Regions from separate parts of the Thalassospira sp. ER-Se-21-Dark genome, predicted to be linked through region 1. Evidence: predicted binding sites of a transcription regulator. Region 1 holds the regulator's gene; the other holds the start of a gene.

Evidence for each region. Region 1 encodes PhoB, which activates phosphate uptake and scavenging genes when phosphate is short. Its sites were predicted from a motif close to TNTCATAAAACTGTCA; they were not measured.
Region 2: a site for PhoB is predicted at 7,807-7,822, ahead of phnF (phosphonate metabolism transcriptional regulator PhnF). Genes of this name have one in related genera too.

What each region holds. Positions count from the first base shown of each region.
Region 1 covers NZ_VDEZ01000001.1:768,924-779,189, forward strand. Annotated here, with positions in the region: partial or broken gene uvrC (excinuclease ABC subunit UvrC) at 1-1,583, opposite strand, end outside; gene folB (dihydroneopterin aldolase) at 2,126-2,566, opposite strand; gene FHI25_RS03405 (SDR family oxidoreductase) at 2,668-3,438, opposite strand; gene FHI25_RS03410 (calcium/sodium antiporter) at 3,525-4,487, opposite strand; gene FHI25_RS03415 (cation:proton antiporter) at 4,754-6,502, shown strand; gene phoB (phosphate regulon transcriptional regulator PhoB) at 6,583-7,281, opposite strand; gene phoU (phosphate signaling complex protein PhoU) at 7,299-8,021, opposite strand; gene pstB (phosphate ABC transporter ATP-binding protein PstB) at 8,043-8,846, opposite strand; gene pstA (phosphate ABC transporter permease PstA) at 8,848-10,197, opposite strand; gene pstC (phosphate ABC transporter permease subunit PstC) at 10,190-10,266, opposite strand, start outside.
Region 2 covers NZ_VDEZ01000007.1:41,142-51,407, reverse strand. Annotated here, with positions in the region: gene FHI25_RS19805 (chloramphenicol acetyltransferase) at 1-429, shown strand, start outside; gene FHI25_RS19800 (DUF1045 domain-containing protein) at 524-1,225, shown strand; gene phnN (phosphonate metabolism protein/1,5-bisphosphokinase (PRPP-forming) PhnN) at 1,274-1,834, opposite strand; gene FHI25_RS19790 (alpha-D-ribose 1-methylphosphonate 5-triphosphate diphosphatase) at 1,876-3,018, opposite strand; gene phnL (phosphonate C-P lyase system protein PhnL) at 3,011-3,715, opposite strand; gene phnK (phosphonate C-P lyase system protein PhnK) at 3,730-4,512, opposite strand; gene FHI25_RS19775 (alpha-D-ribose 1-methylphosphonate 5-phosphate C-P-lyase PhnJ) at 4,512-5,438, opposite strand; gene FHI25_RS19770 (carbon-phosphorus lyase complex subunit PhnI) at 5,443-6,576, opposite strand; gene phnH (phosphonate C-P lyase system protein PhnH) at 6,579-7,202, opposite strand; gene phnG (phosphonate C-P lyase system protein PhnG) at 7,199-7,699, opposite strand; gene phnF (phosphonate metabolism transcriptional regulator PhnF) at 7,833-8,546, shown strand; gene FHI25_RS19750 (trimeric intracellular cation channel family protein) at 8,572-9,207, opposite strand; gene FHI25_RS19745 (LysR family transcriptional regulator) at 9,225-10,184, opposite strand.

The DNA of each region.
Region 1 (10,266 bases):
AAGTAAAGCACCGGGTCTTTCATATCGAGACGCACCGGGGCCTTGCCGGGGATGTGCAGCACTTCCTTGCCGGCATTACGATCGACACCCTTGGCAACACCGACCAGCATGACATCCTCGATCCCGAGGTCTTCGAGCACTTCGCGCGCCACGCCAAGCTGGCCCAAGCCACCATCAATCAGGCAGAGGTCGGGCCATGTGCCGTTTTCGCGGTCCGGGTCTTCTTTTTGGGCCCGGGCAAAGCGGCGCGTTAAGACTTCGCGCATCATGGCGAAGTCATCACCCGGCGCAATATCGCCCTTGATGTTGAATTTGCGATAGGCGTTTTTCATAAAGCCTTCGGGCCCGGCGACAATCATGCCGCCGACCATATTGGTCCCCTGGGTGTGGGAGTTATCGTAAACCTCGATCCGTTCCGGCGTGCCTTCGAGATCAAGCTTGTCAGCCAGGTCTTCAAGCAATTTGCGCTGTGTCGCGCTTTCAGCCAGACGGCGTCCCAGGGCATCCTTGGCATTGGTCAGGGCATGTTCGACCAGCTTGCGTTTGCCGCCGCGCTTGGGCACGAGCAATTCGATCTTGCGATCGTTATTGATGCCAAGCGCATTTTCGACCAGTTCCTGGCCTTCGATTTCATGCGACAGGAAGATCTGTTTGGGGGCCGGTTTATCGGCATAGAACTGCCCGACAAAGGCCGAGAGGATTTCAGGGATTTCGGCCGATTGTTCATGGCGCGGGAAATAGGACCGGTTGCCATAGTTCGAGCCCGAGCGGAAGAAGAACACCTGCACACAGCTTTGTCCGCCTTCCTGATGAAGGGCAATCACGTCGGCCTCTTCGACACCTTCGAGGTTGATGTCCTGATGGGAGCGGATCTGGCTGAGCGCACGGATGCGGTCGCGATACATCGCGGCCTGTTCGAATTCCATCTTTTCAGACGCATCCATCATGTCGGCTTCGAGTTGCTTGAGGATTTTCTGGCTGCGCCCGGTCAAAAAATCGCGGCAGATATCAACAAGCTCGTCATATTCCGGTTTGGAAATGCGATCGACACAAGGGGCCGCACAGCGTTTGATTTGATAAAGCAAGCACGGGCGCGAGCGGTTGGAAAACACCCCGTCGGTGCAAGAGCGCAGCAAAAAGGCGCGTTGCAGATGGTTGATGGTGTTATTGACTGCCCAGGCCGAGGCAAACGGGCCAAAGCAACTGCCATCCTTGGCGCGTGCGCCGCGATGTTTGACGATGCGCGGATAGTCGTGATCCTCGGTGATCAGGATATAGGGGAAGCTTTTGTCATCGCGCAGCAGGATGTTATAGCGCGGTTTGAGTTTCTTGATCAGGTTGGATTCAAGAAGGAGCGCCTCGGCCTCGGTATGGGTGGTGATGATTTCCATCTTCACCGTCTGGGCCACCATACGGGCAATGCGGATCGGCAATTGCATGATGCGGGTATAGGCGACCACGCGTTTCTTGAGGTTCTTGGCCTTGCCGACGTAAAGCACGCGTTCCTTGTCATCGATCATGCGATAGACGCCCGGTGATCCCGGCATGGTTTTCAGCGCATTTTTGATCGCCTCAACGCCCCTTGCCGCCCCGCCATCGATCTTGTCACCATCAAGCGACAAACCGATTTCCCGTTTCGGGGCATCATCCCCGGTCGGGTTTTCGGGGGAAACAGGTGGCTTCATCAAGGCACTCCAGATTTAAATAAAATACATTCAAAGTTGTGACAGCCGTCACAGGCAAACGCGATTTGAAACATAGCTGAAAAGATTAACATCGCAACCGCGCCATGGGGAATCGCCATGCCAAAAAAGATGTCCACCAAGACTGTGGATAACTATGTGGGTAATCGGGGGGTGACTTCCTGCACCCCTTGAGAGTCTTAACGTTCTATGAAGTGCACAATTATTGAGCAAAACAATTAAATTATTGATTTTAAACAATAAAAATACTGTCAACGTGAAATCATTCGGTAATAGAGTCGTAAAAAATGAATATTTTCCTTTGAATCATATTCGCCAGATGCTTGTGAATAAGCGCCATAGCGATTCGCGCCAGAGGAATCAAAGAGTCCCTTGGATTAGCCGTCTGGAAAAGTAAATTTTTTCGGGAAATCGCGTATCGATCAGCGCGCGATATTGTGGCGTTCGATTTCCACACCAACCGCAGCTGCATCTTCAAAAACGTCGAGCTTTTCAACCCTGACGATCACCTTGCGGACGCGCGGATCGGCAAGACACATGTCAGCGAGTTTTTCCCCAAGGGTTTCCACAAGGTTGGTGTGACCATCCTGGCAGATGCGGCGTGTGCCGACGACCAGATCCTCGTAGCTTAGCACGGTGGTGATATCATCATTCTGAACACCGTCGCCTTCGAGCACGGCAAGGTCGAGATTGATGCGCACGCGTTGCGGGGCTTCTTTTTCGTGTTCATAAACACCGATGGAGGTGTGAATGATCATGTCACGCACGAAGACACGGCGCAGGTTGCCTGCACGATCTGCATGGGGCACATCGGCAAAGGGCAATGTCGTAATTTTGGCATCCTGTTTAAGGCCTGCGGTCATATTCCGGTCTTCCTTGTGCTGCTTTCCTGTGCAGTTTGATCAACAGAACCACACATGTCCGGCCCGATGTCTGGCAGCGATTTAATGATCACTGCCGGGCATCATTCGTTGGGCGCATCTTCTTCGCCACTGGGCGCCCAATCGAGGTGCTGCCCGCCGTCAAGCGCTAACATTTGCCCGGTGATGGCCGGCGCGGCAAGGAAAAATCGAACCGCGTCGCAAATCTCTTGCGGGTTTGTCCCTATTTTCAGGGGTGTTTTTTCGCACTGCGCGTCGAAATCTTCCTGTGTTTGTCGGCTACTAGGCAGTGCCGGCCCCGGCCCGATGGCATTGACACGAATTTTTGGTGCAAGGGCCAGTGCCAGCGTCTGGGTCAGGGTCCAAAGCCCGGCTTTGGACAGGGTATAGGTCATGAAATGCGGGGTCAGGTTCCAGACACGCTGATCAATCAGGTTGAGGATCATGCCCTGACAGCCGTCTGGCAGATGCTTGGCAAATTGCTGCGAGAGGATAAACGGCGCGCGCAAATTGGTTTCCATATGCAGATCCCAGCTTTCGCGGGTTGCGGTTTGCACATCATCAAATTCAAAGGTCGAGGCGTTATTGATCAGAACCCCGATCGGGCCAAGTTGCCTGGTCGCATCGGCAACCAATTGATGGGTTGCATCCTCGTTGGTCAGATCGGCCGAAACGACGCAGGCCTTTTGGCCAAGGTCACGGACCTCGTTGGCGACAGCTTCGGCGTCTTGTTTCGAGCTGTTGCAATGAAGGGCGATGTCATAGCCGTTGCGCGCCAGATCCAGGGTCAATGCACGACCGATGCGTTTTGCCGCACCGGTGATCAGAACGGATTTCGGGAATTGACCTGTCATTGGTGCCTTGATCCTTCGCAAAGTGTGCGGACCGTCATGAGACAGACGGCCCGCGAACTGATTGAACAGATTAAACGCAATATGCTTTATGCTACGACAAGTTGGAAGACATAGACCAGATAGGCAATCACGAATGCAACGCCGGTGATGCGCGAAATCTTGCGCATGGCATAGGCAACACCGAGCAAACCCACGGTCACCGCCAGCATGATCCAGATGTCGGAATTCATGATCTGTTCAGGCACCGGGATCGGTGCGATCAGCGACACCCCGCCAATGATCACAAGCAGGTTCAAAAGGTTGGAGCCAAACACATTGCCCAGCGCCACATCGGAATGACCGCGGAAAGCGGCAACCACCGATGCGGCGAGTTCCGGAAGTGACGTGCCAAAGGCGACAAGGGTCAGGCCAATCACGGCTTCGGATACGCCAAACTGTCGGGCAACCGAAACCCCGCCTTCAACCAGCCACTCGGCGCCAAACATAAGCGCGACAATCCCGATGACGGTGGCGATGATCGGCCTGGTCCAGCCTTTGGGCTTTTCGCCGACTTCGTCGACTTCTTCTTCGTGCAGGTGGCTGGCCTCGCTCGGCGAATTTTTGTCGTGCTGATAGGTGAAGTACCAGATGGCCGCCAGCACACAAAGCATCACCGCCCCGGCCCAGCGTTCAATCACGCCAAACATGCAAAAGGCAATAAACAGGACCGTGCCCAGCAACATCGTGCCACCATCACGGACCACGGTGACCCGCGAGGCCGCAACGGGTTTCAGAAGCGCCACCGCACCGAGAATAAGCAGGATATTGGCAATGTTGGAGCCAACAACGTTGCCCATGGCGATATCGGCCGTGCCCTTGAGCGACGCATTGAGCGAGACGACAAATTCTGGCGCCGATGTCCCGGCGGCGACAATCGTCAGACCGACGATCACCTTGGAAACGCCCAGCAAAAGTGCAAGACCAACCGCCCCCCTTACGATGAATTCACCACCTGCTGTCAGCAATACAAGGCCCGCGATGATCTGAAGATAGGGGATTAGCTGTTCCAAAATATCTGCTCGTTTCAAAAGCGATTAAACCGGCCCTTTGTCGGGCCCGCGGAAGATGGCATTTGGCAGCGCGAATGGCAAGTCATCAGGCGGTGACAATTGCCACAGCACCTGATCGCAGGATTCCGTGGTGAATTTCGCAAATGCCGCAAATTTACCCACGACTGGCAGGGTTATTTTCGTTATCGTTGTAATCTCGTTATTTTCAGGGATTTAGGTCCTGATACCCATTGATTATTTGACCGCCTTCCGGAACGAATTTCGCCATGCATCACAGCGTCCTGTTTGAGCTGTTTCTTATTCTGACTGCCGCGATCATTGCGGTGCCGATTGCGCACAAGCTGCGTGCGAATTCGATCATCGGCTTTCTGATTGGCGGGTTCTTTATCGGGCCGTTCGGCTTTGGCCTGATTTCCGAACGCGAAGACATTTCCACGGTTGCCGAACTGGGCGTGGTTTTCCTGCTGTTCATGATCGGGCTGGAGCTTTCGCGTGATCGTTTGCGCGTGATTGGCGGGCGGTTTGCCGGTCTGGGCGTTTTGCAAATTCTGGTGTCGATGGCAGCCCTTCTGGGGCTTCTGGTTGTCATGGAATTCCCGCTGCCGACGGCCTTGGTGATTGCCGGAGCGCTTGCGCTTTCATCGACCGCGATCATTCTCAAACAGCTTTCCGATGACAAGCAGCTCAATACCCGGTTCGGGCGTGCGGCCCTTGCCATTTTGTTATTGCAGGACGTGGCGGTTGGTCCGTTCCTGATCATGGTGCAAGCGGCAGGTGACGCCGGAACGGAAACCAGCCCGTGGATGAGCATCCTGCTTGGTTTCGGGTCGGTCGCGTTGTTGTTGCTCGTCGGGCGCTATGTGTTGCCGCGGCTGTTTCGCTATATCGCGTCGCTCAAGAACCCGGAACTGTTTGCCATCGGCACGCTGTTTGTTGTGCTAGCCGCCAGCACCTTGACCGAGGTTTCCGGACTTTCAATGGCGCTGGGCGCGTTTATCGCCGGGGTGATGTTGGCCGAAACCGAGTTCCGTCATCAGATCGAAGCCGACATTTCACCGTTCCGCGGCGTGTTCCTGTCGCTGTTCTTTATGTCGGTGGGCATGTCGGTTGATGCCGACGTTGTTTATAACGAATTTGGCACCATCGTCATGTGGCTGGTGCTGTTGCTGGTGATCAAGACGGCGGTTTTGTTCGTCCTGGCGCGCGCGATCCAGTTTGAAACCGGCCTTGCCATCCGGGTGGCGATGAGCTTGGCCGCCGGCGGTGAATTTGCCTTTGTCATGTTTGCGCTGGCCGCCCAGAATGGTGCGGTACCGCTTGAAATGGCAGCCATGCTGATCCCGGTGGTGGCGATTTCGATGGCGCTGACCCCGACACTGATCAGCCTTGGACACAAGATCGAGGAAAAGCTTCATCCCAAGGAAGAAGACCAGCTTGGCAAGATTGCCGAAGAATCCGAGGGCATTCACCAGCATGTTCTGGTGATCGGAAGTGGTCGCGTTGGCCGGGTTCTGGCCCGGTTGCTCAAGACGCGCAACATTCCGTTCCTGGTGCTGGATAGTGACGCACAGCAGGTTTCACGCGGCCGGGCAGAAGGCCTTCCGGTTTACTTTGCCGACGGGTCCAGACCGGAAACTTTCCGGGCGGCACACACCGATGAGGCAAAAATTGCGGTTGTTGCCATGGGGAACCCGCATGCGACCGAGAAGACGGTCGCCCTTTTGCGCCAGCATTACCCGCATCTGAAGATCTTTGCCCGTGCGCAGGACATCACCCATATCGGGCCGCTGTCGCGCCATGGGGCGGATGCCGCGATCCCCGAGGTGCTTGAAACCGGCTTGCGATTATCCGACCATGTGTTGGCCGCCTGTGATGTGCCGCAGGAAGACATTGATGCCGAAATCGCCAAATTCCGCCGTGCGGACATGCTTTTGATGAACGAACTGGCGCCGCGCCCGCAGCGCAAACCATCAGGGTCGGAGAATGCCGAAAAACCGGTGAAGAAAAAAACCTGAAGACGTTACGACCTTAAAACAAAAACCCCCGCTGCAACCTGCAACGGGGGTTTTTTAATCGGATAGGGCTCTATACCGACTTAGGCCGCGGTTTCTGAATCCAGTGCATAGCCCGCCGCACGGACGGTGCGGATGATATCGCGCGTGCCTTTGACGTCATTGAGCGCCTTGCGCAGGCGGCGGATATGAACGTCGACGGTGCGGGTTTCGACATAGATGTTCGGGCCCCAAACCGCGTTAAGCAACTGTTCGCGCGAGAAAACCCGACCCGGATGTTCGAGGAAATAGCGCAGCAGACGGAACTCGGTCGGGCCAAGATGGATCGATTTTCCATTGCGGCTGACCCGGTGGGCGGCGAGATCCATTTCGATGTCGGAATAGATCAACTGCCCTTGTGGTTGCGCCGGACCGGACCGGCGCAAAAGTGCGCGGATACGGGCGAGCAGCTCGCCAATGGCAAACGGCTTGGTGACATAGTCATCAGCGCCGGTATCAAGACCGCGGATGCGGTCGCCCTCTTCGCCACGTGCCGTCACCATGATCACCGGCAAATCGCGGCTTTCAGGCTTGCGGCGGATCTGACGGCAGACTTCGATCCCCGACATTACCGGCAGCATCCAGTCGAGCAAAACCAGATCGACATGGGTTTCAGCCAGAATTTTCAACGCTTCGTCACCGTCACCGGCTTCGACAACCTGCATCCCCTCGCGTTCGAGGTTGTAGCGCAACATGGTTACGATTGCTGCCTCGTCCTCGACGATAAGAACCGTTGGGTCCATCTTCCTATGCTCCCGTGTCAGTCATTCGGTTCGACAACAGCGAAGTTCGCTGCGTCGTTTTTTGGCCGGTCAATCCCCGGCAGGTCTTCGCCCTTGATCCGGTAATAGATCGTTTCGGCGATATTGGTTGCGTGATCACCGATACGTTCGATGTTCTTGGCAATGAACAACAGATGGGTCGATGCGGTAATGTTGCGCGGATCTTCCATCATGTAGGTCAGCAATTCGCGGAACAGCGAATTGTACATGTCGTCCACTTCCTGATCGCGTTCCCAGACCCGGTGGGCCTTTTCGGCGTCGCTTTCGATATAGGCATCCAGGACATCCTTGATGATTTCCTGGGCCAGCTTGGCCATGTTCGGGATCGCCTGAACCGGGCGGATCGGCGGGATCTGGTTCAGCACCTGCGCGCGTTTGGCGATGTTCTTTGCCAGATCACCAATGCGTTCCAGATCGTTTGACAGCTTGAGCGCGGTGACGACCTGACGCAGGTCATCTGCCATCGGCTGACGCAGGGCCAGAAGACGGACGGCAAAGTCCTGAACTTCCTGTTCGAGCACATCAATGCGCTGATCGGACAGGATGACTTTCTCGGCCAGTTCGGAATCGCGTTTGACGATGGATCTGATCGAGGAAATAAGCTGGCTTTCAGCAAGCCCGCCCATTTGCGAAATGATGTTGTTCAGACGGGTCAGTTCCTCGTCGAACGAACTTACGATATGGGTATGTTCATCAGCCATTTATGCGTACTCCTGGCTCGCTTAACCGAAGCGGCCGGTAATGTAACCCTTGGTGCGTTCGTCCTTCGGGTTGGTAAAGATCTGATCGGTTTCACCGACTTCAACCAGCTTTCCGAGGTGGAAGAACGCGGTGCGCTGCGACACACGGGCGGCCTGCTGCATGGAGTGGGTCACGATCACGATCGTGTAGTTCGAACGCAACTCGTCTATCAGTTCCTCGACCTTGGCGGTCGCAATCGGATCAAGGGCCGAGCACGGTTCATCCATCAGGATGACTTCCGGGCTGACGGCAACCGCGCGTGCAATGCAAAGGCGCTGCTGCTGACCACCGGAAAGACCGGTTGCCGGCGATTGCAGACGATCTTTGACTTCTTTCAGAAGACCCGCACGTTCGAGCGAGGTCATGACAATTTCATCAAGTTCATCGCGCGAATTGACCAGACCATGAATACGCGGGCCATAGGCCACGTTGTCATAGATGGTTTTCGGGAACGGGTTCGGTTTCTGGAACACCATGCCGATGCGCGCGCGCAGCTGAACCACGTCGATCCGCTTGTCATAGATGTCGCGACCATCCAGGGTAACGTCACCTTTGATCGTCACACCGTCAATGGTGTCATTCATCCGGTTCAGGCAGCGCAGGAAGGTGGATTTACCACAGCCCGACGGACCAATCAGTGCGGTTACCTGCTGTTCGGGGATATCAAGGTTGACCTCATAGAGGGCCTGATTGTCGCTATAGAAAAGATCGAGCTTGCGCGCGGTCATTTTCGGTTTTTCGACCGACGGCTCCGCCGTCATTGCGCTCTGGGATACAGCAGCCATTTTACCACTTCCGTTCAAATTTTTTGCGCAGATACACAGCCAGTCCATTCATCAGGACAAGGAAGGCCAGCAACACCATAATCGCTGCCGAGGTTTTCTCGACAAAGGCACGTTCCGGGCTGTCTGCCCACAGATAGATCTGGACCGGCAGAACCGTTGCCGGGTCAAGAGCCCCGCCCGGGATATCAACAATAAAGGCAACCATTCCGATCATCAGAAGCGGTGCGGTTTCACCAAGCGCCTGTGCCATGCCAATGATCGTGCCGGTCAGAATGCCCGGCATGGCAAGCGGCAAGACATGGTGGGTCACGGTCTGAACCGGGGATGCACCAAGGCCAAGGGCGGCCTGACGGATCGACGGCGGCACCGCCTTGATCGCCGCACGCGATGCGATGATGATCGTCGGCAAAGTCATCAGCGCCAGCGTCAAACCACCGACAACCGGGGCCGAGCGCGGCAAATGCATGACATTGAGATAGACCTCAAGCCCCAGCAGACCAAACACGATGGACGGCACCGCGGCCAGGTTGTTGATATTAACCTCGACAATCTGGGTGAAGCGGTTTTTCGGGGCGAATTCTTCGAGATAGATCGCCGCCAGAACACCAATCGGGAAGGACAATGCCAAAGTCACAAGCAGGGTATAGAACGAGCCAACAGCCGCGCCCCAGATACCGGCAAGTTCCGGTTCGCGGGAATCGCCACTGGTAAAGAAGCGGGTGTGGAACTGTTTTTCCACCGCACCGTCAGCAACCAGTTCGTTATACCAAGCGACTTCCTTGTCATTGAGGCGACGGTCGCCTTCATCAACGGTGGGATCGATATAGCCCTTGTTGAGCATGTCGAAATCATCACCGGAAATCAGCCAGATGGTGCGCGTTTGGCCAATCAGGCTCGGATTTTCGAGAACCCGTTCGCGCAGATCATAAGATGCGCCGCCTGAAACGATGCCATAGAGATCACGTTTGTCACTGCGCGAGGTCACATCAGGGAACCGATCACGCAAAGCCTGTTTGATCAGACCATCAAAGTTCGCGCGCCCGATCACGTCGGGATCGCCGGTCCGTTCCGGATCGATCACAGCCGGATCAAAGGTCACTTCGAGCTGGACATAGGTCTGGTAAAAGGCGCTGTAGCCTTTAGAGCCGATCGAGAGTGCCAGCGTGCAAAGCGCCAGCAGCGCCAAACAGATCGCAACCAGACCATAGCTTTTAAAGCGGCGTTCGGCGGCGTAACGTTTCTTGATGTTACGGGTGATTTTCGGGCTGTCCCAGTCAACCGGCTTGCGCAGATTGTCAGAGATCACTTTGGCCGCAGCTCTGTCTTCCATAAGAGATGCCATATCAGTCATATTTCTCGCGATACTTCTGAACAACCTTAAGGGCAAATACGTTCAGCCCCAAGGTGACAAGGAAAAGAA
Region 2 (10,266 bases), on a different contig from region 1:
GCCCATACCCGCATCAACCCGGGACAGCATCCGATGGATCGGGCGTCGATGCACCATTTCCAGTATCGTTCCAGCGCCTATAAACTGGGCGAAGACGACCCGGCGTTCTTTGACTGGCGTCGTGAAAAACGTGTGCGTTTGGAACATGATGTCTGGATCGGGCATGGCGCGATTGTGCAGGGTGGTGTCACCATCGGCATTGGTTCGGTCGTCGGATCTGGTGCGGTGGTTACCAAGGATGTCGCGCCCTACACGATTGTGACAGGTATTCCGGCAGTCCCCCTCCGCCCTCGGTTTGAGGCAGACATCGTCAATGCCCTGTTGCGCATTCGCTGGTGGGATTGGTCGCATGAAGTGCTGCGCGAAAGATTGCAGGATTTCCGAACGCTTCCGGTGCGTGACTTTTGCCTGAAATACGATACGGTTTAACCGATCAATATTTCTCAGTGTTATGATGGACGCCGAAGGTTAAGCTACTGAACTTCGGCATTTCTTGCCGCGTCACCGTTTCCAGAGTTCACTCATGACCGACCAGTATCAACGTTACGCGCTTTATTATGCGCCAGAACCGCAAAGCGCGTTGGGGCAGTTTGGCAATGCTTGGCTGGGGCGTGATCCGGAAACCGGAAACCAGTTGGTCCGTCCAATTTTTGCGGGCCTGACAGAGGCCGAGATCGTGGCGGCAACCACGTCGCCGAGCCGATACGGCTTTCATGGTACCCTGAAGCCGCCATTCGCACTGCCAAACGGCATGGATCGTGGCGATCTGGAAGCAGCCGTTTCGCGCCTTTGCAAAACGACTGCACAGGTAACGTGCGGGCATCTGGTCTTAAAGGCGATTGGTCATTTTCTGGCCCTTGTTCCGACCGAACCTGTCGGGGGTCTGGCCGACCTTGCGGCAACACTGGTGCGCGAACTCGATGACTTTCGCCAGCCCGAAGACGAAGCGGCAATGAACAAACGCCGTGCTAGCGGTCTGACGGATCGGCAGGAAGCCTATCTTGTGCGCTGGGGCTATCCCTATGTTATGGAAGAATTCCGCTTCCATCTGACATTGACCAACAAGCTGTCAGACGACCAGATCGACCCCTTCAATACTGCCCTGTCAGGCTTGGTCGCGCCGCTGTGTCAGGAACCATTTACCGTTCGCGAAGTCTGCCTGTTTGGTGACCCGGGGGATCAGAAGCCGTTCAAACTGGTGAAACGTTTTCCGCTGGCGGGCTAAAAATGCTGCGCTTTTAAGGTGCAGCATTTTTGGGTGATTCAAACTGCCTCAGGCGCGGTTTGCAATTGGCTGGGGCATTTCAATTGCGTGGATGAAACGCGCGATGCCGGTTTCAAGATCGGCATCATTATCAACATGAACAACATGATCGCCCTCAACCTGATAGGCGGATGCGCGCGCAAGCCGCCGTTCGATATCAAGGGCATCTTCGCGCCCGCGGGCCTCAAGCCGTTTACGCAATGCCTCGCTGCTGGCACGGATGCTGATCACCCGGACGTTGTTTTGCCCAACAAGGGCACAGGCATCTGAAATTACGCTGCGCGATACATTGACGATGACGGTTTTGCCCGCCTCGACCTCGCCAAGAACATGGCGTGGGATGCCGTAGCCCAGATCATGGGCCATCCAGCTCAGCAGGAACGCCCCCTGACGTGCCATTTGCCCGAAATCTTCGGGCCGGACGGGGATGTGTGTTTCCCCAACCGATCCGGCCGGGCGGGTGATGCAGCGCCGTGGAAAGCAGAACTGCTTGTCATCAGCCAGTCTTTCGCGTGCTGCATCAAGAAGAGTGTCCTTGCCAACACCACTTGGGCCGACGACAAGGACCAAAAGTCCATATCCTGATCTGCAATTATGTGCAGGCGCGCCGGTCATGACACCCGCACACCTTCGCGCCAGACACCGCGTACAATCGGATGGTGCGGGGAATGATGTACACGGATCAGATCACCGCGTTTGCCAACCGCGATCTCGCCCCGATCATCAAGCCCGACCTGGGTCGCCGGATTAAGCGACACGGTGCGAATGGCGCGTGGCAGATCGTAACCTTCGAACTCGTCGAACAGCTTCATCGCGCCGTGCAAAAGACTGTGCGGAACATAGTCGCTTGATATGATGTCGAGATAGCCATGTTTTGCCAGCTCGCCTGCCGCAACATTGCCGCTATGCGATCCGCCGCGCACAAGGTTCGGGCCCCCCATCATGACACCAAGCCCACCTTCATGCGATGCCTTGGCAGCCTCAAGGGTGGTTGGGAATTCAGCCACGGTCATTTTGTCTGCAACCGCCTCGGCGACGTGTTCGGCTGTGGCGTCATCATGGCTGGCAAGGGCCAGGCCCTTGGCATGGGCCTGCTCTACCACATGACGGCGATGCTTTTCGGAATAAAGCTCTGCATCGCGACGGCGGGTGGCGATGAATTTGCGCATTTCCTCGTCGTTCAGGCCATATTTGCCCTGATAGTAGGTGTAATAGGCATCAAGGCTGACGAACTGGCGCTGGCCCGGTGTGTGATCCATCACCGAAAGCATGCTGACCAGTGGCAGGTCGATCAATTGACCAAGGGCCTCGACCATGCCGGGGAATGATGTTTCGCAGCGCAGATGCAGTTTATGATCCGCACGCAGCAATTCATTTTCCAGCGCGTGTTCAAGGGCATGGACCGATTCAATCAGTCTGACAATGCGTTCTGAGCCTTCATTGACGTCACCGATGGATACTGCATCAAACACGGTGGTGATCCCGGCACTCGCAACTTGGTTGTCATGCGCGACAACGGCGGCTGTCGCCGGCCAGCGGGTCTTGGGGCGCGGCGTCAGATGTTTGTCGAGATTGTCGGTATGCAACTCGACCAGGCCCGGCATCAGATAATCGCCACCCATGTCCTCTGCGCCCGGGATGTTGGACGGTCGATCAGAAATATCGCTGATCTTTCCGTCCTTGACCTGCACGGCGCCATCAATGACTTCGTTGGCCAGAACGAGTTTGGCATTGGTAAAAATCTGTTCAGTCATTGGCCCCAACTTTAAACGAAGTCACATCAAACGACCCGGTGCAGACGGCGTCACGGGTTTCGTGGTCATGGAAAATACCGGCAATCGCGGCCCCACGGCTTTTGGCTTCTTCAATCAGCGCCAGAACTGTGGCGCGATTTTGGGCGTCAAGCGATGCGGTCGGTTCATCGAGTAGCATGATCGGATAATCGGCAATAAAGCCACGCGCAATATTCACCCGTTGCTGTTCCCCACCTGAAAAGGTCAGCGGCGAAAGCTGCCACAAACGTTCCGGGATGCGAAGGCGGGTCAAAAGATCACGTGCCTTGTCAGTGGCGGTCTTGCGATCCGTGCCAAGGGCCACCAGCGGTTCGGCAACGATATCAAGGGTCGGCACACGCGGGATCACGCGCAGGAACTGCGAAACATATCCCAGCGTGCGCTTGCGGATTTCCAGTATCGAATGCGGGCTGGCGGTGGTGATATCCAGCCAGTCGCCATCGTGGAACACCTTGATGGAGCCGTGAGAGCATGTGTAATTGGCATAAAGCATGCGCATAAAGGTACTTTTCCCCGAACCGGATTCACCGGTCAGCGCGATGCATTCGCTCGCCGAAAGCATGAATTCAACACCTTCGAAAACCGGGATGGTCACGCTGCCCTGTGTGTGCAGGGTAAAGCTTTTGGCAACGTTTTGAGCATGAAGCATTTCAGACATTTTCTTCGCCCCGGTCAGTTTTGCAGAATGGAAGAAACAAGCAGCTGCGTATAGGGATGCTGCGGGTCGTCAAGGACCTGATCGGTCAGGCCATGTTCAATGACCTTGCCCTGTTGCATCACCATCAGCCGGTGCGAAAGAAGTCGTGCCACTGCCAAATCGTGGGTGACGATGATCACCGCAAGATTAAGGTCGTGAACCAGCCCGCGCAGCAGATCGAGCAATCTGGCCTGAACAGAGACATCAAGCCCACCCGTGGGTTCGTCCATAAAGACGAGGCGCGGGCTGGTTACGAGGTTGCGGGCAATCTGCAAACGTTGCTGCATGCCGCCCGAAAAGGTCGATGGCAGGTCATCAAGGCGTTCTGACGCGATTTCAACCTTGCCAAGCCAGCTGTCCGCATTGCTGCGGATGTTGCCGTAATGACGGTCACCAATCGCCATCAGTCGTTCGCCAATGTTGGCCCCGGCACTGACATTCATGCGCAGACCATCACGCGGGTTCTGATTCACAAAGGCCCAATCGGTGCGCATCAAAAGGCGACGCTGGGCTTCGGACATTTGATACACATCGCGCACGCCATCAATGCGGGTCTGATATTCAACCGTCCCCCTGGTCGGTTCCTGCTGGGCGGAAATGCTGCGCAGCAAAGTGGACTTGCCAGATCCGGACTCGCCAACGATGCCAAGAACTTCACCGGGGCGGAGTTCAAAGCTGACATCTTTGCAGCCAACGCGGTCGCCATACATCATGGTCAGGTTGTCAACGCGCAGAAGCGGTTCGTTCATCTGGGTCATTATTCTGCTGCCTTTCCGCGATCTGCGCTACCTAGGGGTTGGTCATGATGTTGCGGGCCGCGATGGCCGGCTTCCTGTCGTTCCGCGCAGTAATCGGTGTCTGAGCAGACAAACATCCGGTTCCCCTGATCATCGAGGATAACCTCATCAAGATAACTGTCGCGCGCACCGCACATGCCGCATTCGTCTTCCCAGGTCTGGACTTCGAACGGATGATCCTCGAAATCGAGGCTTTTGACCTTGGTGTAGGGCGGCAGGGCATAAATGCGCTTTTCGCGACCAGCCCCGAAAAGCTGAAGGGCCGCCATATTGTTCATTTTCGGGTTGTCGAACTTTGGCGTCGGCGACGGGTCCATCACATAGCGATCATCGACCATCACCGGATAGGCATAGGTCGTCGCGATATGACCATGACGTGAGATATCTTCATAAAGCTTCACATGCATCAGACCGTATTCTTCAAGCGCGTGCATTTTGCGCGTTTCGGTTTCGCGCGGTTCAAGGAAGCGAAGCGGTTCGGGGATCGGCACCTGATAGACCAGCACCTGATCTTCGCGCAGTTCCTTTTCCGGAATGCGGTGACGCGTCTGAATGATCGATGCCTCGGCGGTTTTTTCCGTGGTGGCCACTTGCGCGGTCTTGGCAAAGAACTGACGGATGGAAACCGCGTTGGTGGTGTCATCCGCCCCCTGGTCAATGACCTTAAGCGTATCATTCGGGCCGATTACGGCGGCTGTTACCTGAACGCCGCCCGTACCCCAGCCATACGGCATCGGCATTTCGCGCCCGGCAAACGGCACCTGGTAGCCCGGGATCGCCACGGCCTTAAGTAGGGCACGCCGGATCATGCGTTTGGTCTGTTCATCAAGATAGGCAAAATTATAGTCCGGTGCCCCGTCGGCCGGATTTTTGACAGTCTGTTCCATGGGATTACTCCGCGGCCTCGGGTTGGGATTTGCCATTTTCAGCTTCGGCTTTCGCCAGACGTTCTTCGACCTCGGCGCGCATGCGGCGCACCAGTTCAAGTTCGCCCTGAAAATCGACATAGTGTGGCAGCTTGATATGTTCGACAAAGCCGGTGGACTGGACATTGTCGCTATGTTCCATCACGAACTCGCTGTCCTGTGCCGGGCCCATGATCTGTTCGCCCATTTCATTGGCGCGCATGGCACGATCCACCAGGGCCATCGAAATCGCTTTGCGCTCGTTCTGGCCAAACACAAGCCCATAGCCACGGGTAAATTGCGGCAGCTTGGTTTTTGATCCCTTGAACTTGTTGACCGTCTCGCACTCGGTCAGTTCGATATCGCCGATATCGATGGCAAAGCCGAGTTCTTCTGGCTCGATTTCGACCGAAACGGTGCCATAGCGGATCTCGCCGACAAAGGCATGGCTGTTGGCATAGCCGCGCTGGGTGGAATAACCGAGTGCGAGGACAAATCCCTCATCCCCGCGCGACAGGTTCTGCAAACGCAAATCCCGTCCGGCCGGGAATTTGACCGGCTCACGCGTCAGATCGGCGACCGGGGCATTGTCATCAACCGGCACAGGTTCATCCTGAATAAGGCCTTCATAGTTCAGGATGTCATCCAAAACGCGCGGCATGTTCTCATCAATCGGATTTTCACCACTTGGTGCCTCGGTCGGTGCTTCGCCGTTGGCCATCAGGGTGAAATCCAGCAGGCGATGCGTGTAATCAAAGGTCGGGCCCAAGATCTGTCCGCCGGGCAGGTCTTTGAAGGTTGCCGAAATGCGACGTGAAACATCCATCTCGGCGGTTTTGATCGGTTTGGAAAAGGCAAAACGCGGCAGCGTCGTGCGATAGGCGCGCATCAAAAAGATCGCCTCAATCAAATCACCACGGGCCTGCTTGATGGCAAGGGCGGCCAGATCGCGGTCGTAAAGCGATCCTTCAGCCATGACACGGGTGACGGATAGCGAGAGTTGCTGTTCGATCTGATCAGTTTCGATTTCGGCAATGTCCGTATCGCCCCGGCGCTGCTCGGCCAGAAGCTTGTGCGCATTGTTGATGGCGCGTTCGCCACCTTTTACTGCAACATACATGATTAATTGACCTCGATCCGAGTGGTGCGCGACAGGGCGGCGATCTGGCTTTCGCTTGCGAAAATCACATCAACGCCGCACGGAAACAGGTGATGGTTTTCTGCGCGCCATGCGTGGAAGCTTGCAGGCAGGCCCTTGATCGCAAGGTTATGCGTATCCTTGATGCCCGGGCCCTTCAGGGTCATGGACGGGCGATCTGAAATCTCATCGACCATCAGGATCAGGGTTGCGGATTGATCAGGATATTCCGCATTGCCGACGGCAAGGTCTGTGACAAAGGACAGATCATCGGAAATGCGCGCAATCGCAAAATCGGCCTGTTTGACATCCGTGCTGAGTGGGCAGCCGCAATGGAATTTCAAATGATCGCCCGCGGCCTTGGTCGCACAGTCTGGCGATAGCCAGATGGTCGTATCCATATCGGCCATGGCAAGAAGCGTTGCGGTGGTGGCTTTGTTCAGGCCATCGGGTGCGGAAACACTGACCGGCAAATCATAAATGCGACCGGGCCGTGACATCGCATCAAGCAGGGCGCGGAAAACAGCGTTTGAATCAAATGCCGCATGGTCAAAACCGGGCAGCAATTCACTTGTCTGGGCGGGGGTTGATTGGGGTTGGGGCGTCATTCGTCTTCTCCGCGGACAAGGGTGAAGAAATCAACTTTGGTGGCGGCAACCTTGCGCGCATGATCGCGTTTGGCGGCGGCCTGTTCGGTGGCCAGGGTGTCGATGAAATCGCTTGCCGATCCGTCGCGAAGCATCACCGCATCAAACAGGGCGGCATATTGTGCCTGAATACGATCGCGTCCCTTGACGTAGGAATGCCCGACCGTGCCGTCTGAGAGCGTGACGGCACAACGCGTCACGGTCATTTCACCAAGGTTGAAACGCTGCCCGGCACCACCAGCACGACCGCGGACCATCACCATGCCGATTTGCGGTTCGCGCAGGTGCGTCCAGCTTTCACTGCTGTGATTTTCCGACCATTCGGTTTCAAGGCGTGCACGGGATGTGCGGGCCAGAACCGACATCCATTTTTGGCGCGCGGCAATATGCGGATCGCTGGGGGTGTCTGCATTCCGGTTTTGATCTGTCCGGGCATTCGGGGCGGGGTGCGCCGTCATCAAACTGATCCCTTTTCAACTTATGTCGACAAATTCAAAATTTGTCTAGACGTCTATACCTATTGACGTTATAAGACGATCCAGCACCAAAGGCAAAGGTCTTGCGGTGAAAGTTTTGTGAACGGGGAATGCAATGGATTGGGAACCGGGCCTATCTATTTGGAAGCAAATAGAAAAGCAGCTTCTGGCTGATATCTCTGACGGCGTTTTTACGCCCGGCGAAAAGATGCCGACCGAGATGGAATTGGTCCGGCGCTTTGGGGTGAATCGTCATACGGTGCGCCGCGCCATGGCGGCACTTGTCGATTCCAATGTTGTCCGTGTCGAACAGGGGCGCGGCGCCTTCGTCCAGGAACAGATCCTTGACTACCCGCTTGGTTCCAAGACCCGGTTTTCGCAGATCGTATCGGGCCGCCATCGCTTGCCCGACAAACGCCTGATCTCGTCCGAGGTCCTCAAAGCCAATTCGACCATCGCGCAGTTCCTGGATGTCAAACCGGGCACGCGCGTGATTGAGTTGTTTTCGGTATCCGAGGCCGATGGTGTTCCGCTTGCCGTCGCGACAAGTTATCTTCCGGCCGCGCGCTTTGACGGCATTGTCGAGATATTTGTCGAAACCAAATCGCTTACAGAAGCCTTCAAACGCTTCGGGATTGATGATTACACACGAAAGACCACGCGCATTTCGGCAACGCTTCCGTCATCACGTGTTGCCAACCTGCTTAAACAGGCGCGCAACCGTCCGGTGATTTCGACGGAAAGTGTCGATGTCGATTCCGCTGGTGCGCCAATCGAATATGGTGTGACCGCCTTTTCAAGCGACCGGGTTCAGTTGATCGTCGAGTAGGGAATGGGACAGCGGGTGTGCTGCCCTAGTATTCCCGACCCGGGCGGGCCCTGTAGACCGGGAAGCTTAGCTTGAACTTGATCGCACATGCCCGCATCAGGAATGCGGCAAAGAACGCAATCACGGCAATCGGCCCGCGCGGCAAATCAAGGATCGCAGTGCCAATCACATAGATCCCCGCACCGACCAGCGCACAGGTGATATAAATCTCCGGGCGCAGGATCAGCGGGATTTCATTACAGACGACATCACGCACCATCCCGCCAAAGGTGGCCGTGATCATGCCCAGAACGATTGCGACCAACGGGGATACGCCCAGATTAAGGCCGATGGCCGCCCCGGTGACCCCGAACATCGCCAGTCCGAGCGCATCCAGCCACAGCAAGGCGACATAGCGTCGTTCAACCAGATGGGCGGTGAAGTATGTGATGACGGCAGCCCCGATGCAGGTCACAAGCCAAGTGGTGTCGCGTATCCAGAAAACCGGCGTTGCTCCGGTAATGACATCGCGCACAGTGCCGCCGCCGATGCCGGTAAAGGTCGCAATCAGGACAAATCCGACCATGTCCATCTGACGCCGGGATGCCTCAAGCGCGCCGGTAATCGCAAAAACGGCGACCCCTGCCAGTTCAAGCCAATAGATGATTTCAGTAATCGTCATGATGTCCTTTGCGGGGCCTACCCCTGATCTGTGGGTTGCGAAACGGGATGTTCTATCGGCATGCGCAGTCGGGTTGCAGCAACATCTTCAAGCTGTTCACGTAACCAGAGATGCGATGGATCATGTTGATAGCGTTGGTGCCAACACATGAAAACAGGAAGATCAAGCGTGCCTTTCTTAAGACCCGCGAGCGGCATCGGCGCACGGGCAAAATCACGCAGCGCATGTTTTTGGAGAAGGCTTGGTAAGGTTGCGATCATATTGCTTCCGCGCAGGAATTCGGCAATGGCGGTAAAATTCGGTACTCGCAAAACGATGTTGCGCTCAACACCTTGATTTTCAAGCATGTCGTCAAACTCAAGCGTGCGATTATTGCCATAACGCACCGTGATATGGCGCGCGGATAGATAATCGTCATCGCTTTGCGGGGCGTCGCGCATGTCCGGATCATAAAACACCATGTAATGATCGGTCAGAAGGCGCTTTTGCACGATATCCACACCTTCGGGCGGGCGCGGCGAAATCAGAAGATCGCAATGATTTTCGCGCAACAAGGCCGGTCCGGGCAGAAGGGACGGAACCACCGTCATCCGGATATTGGCAAGCGCACCTTCCAGATTGCGAAACAACGTTGGCAGCAAAAGATCACGCTGCAGATCGTTGGCGGCAATGGTCAGGCTCATGGATGCGCCATCCGGCTCGAAATGCGCACCACTGGCAAAGGCCTGCATCTGATCAAGAAGAAACCGCGCCTGTTCGGCCAGATTTTGCGCATGCGCGGTCGCTACGATCCCGCGCCCTGATTTGGTAAAAAGCGGATCGCGCATGATCCGGCGCAATTTGGTCAAGTTGTGACTGACCGCTGATTGTGTCACGCCAAGCCGTTCGGCGGCAGCCGTGACCGACCCTTCTTCAAGAACGGCCAGAAACAGACGCAGCGCATGGCCGTCCAGTTCCAAATGATCAAAATTGCTCATGAATAAGATGATAAATGATGCATTTATTTTATGCAATTAGCCACGCAGGATGCGTTTAACGCGGGCATTCAACAGTCCGGAG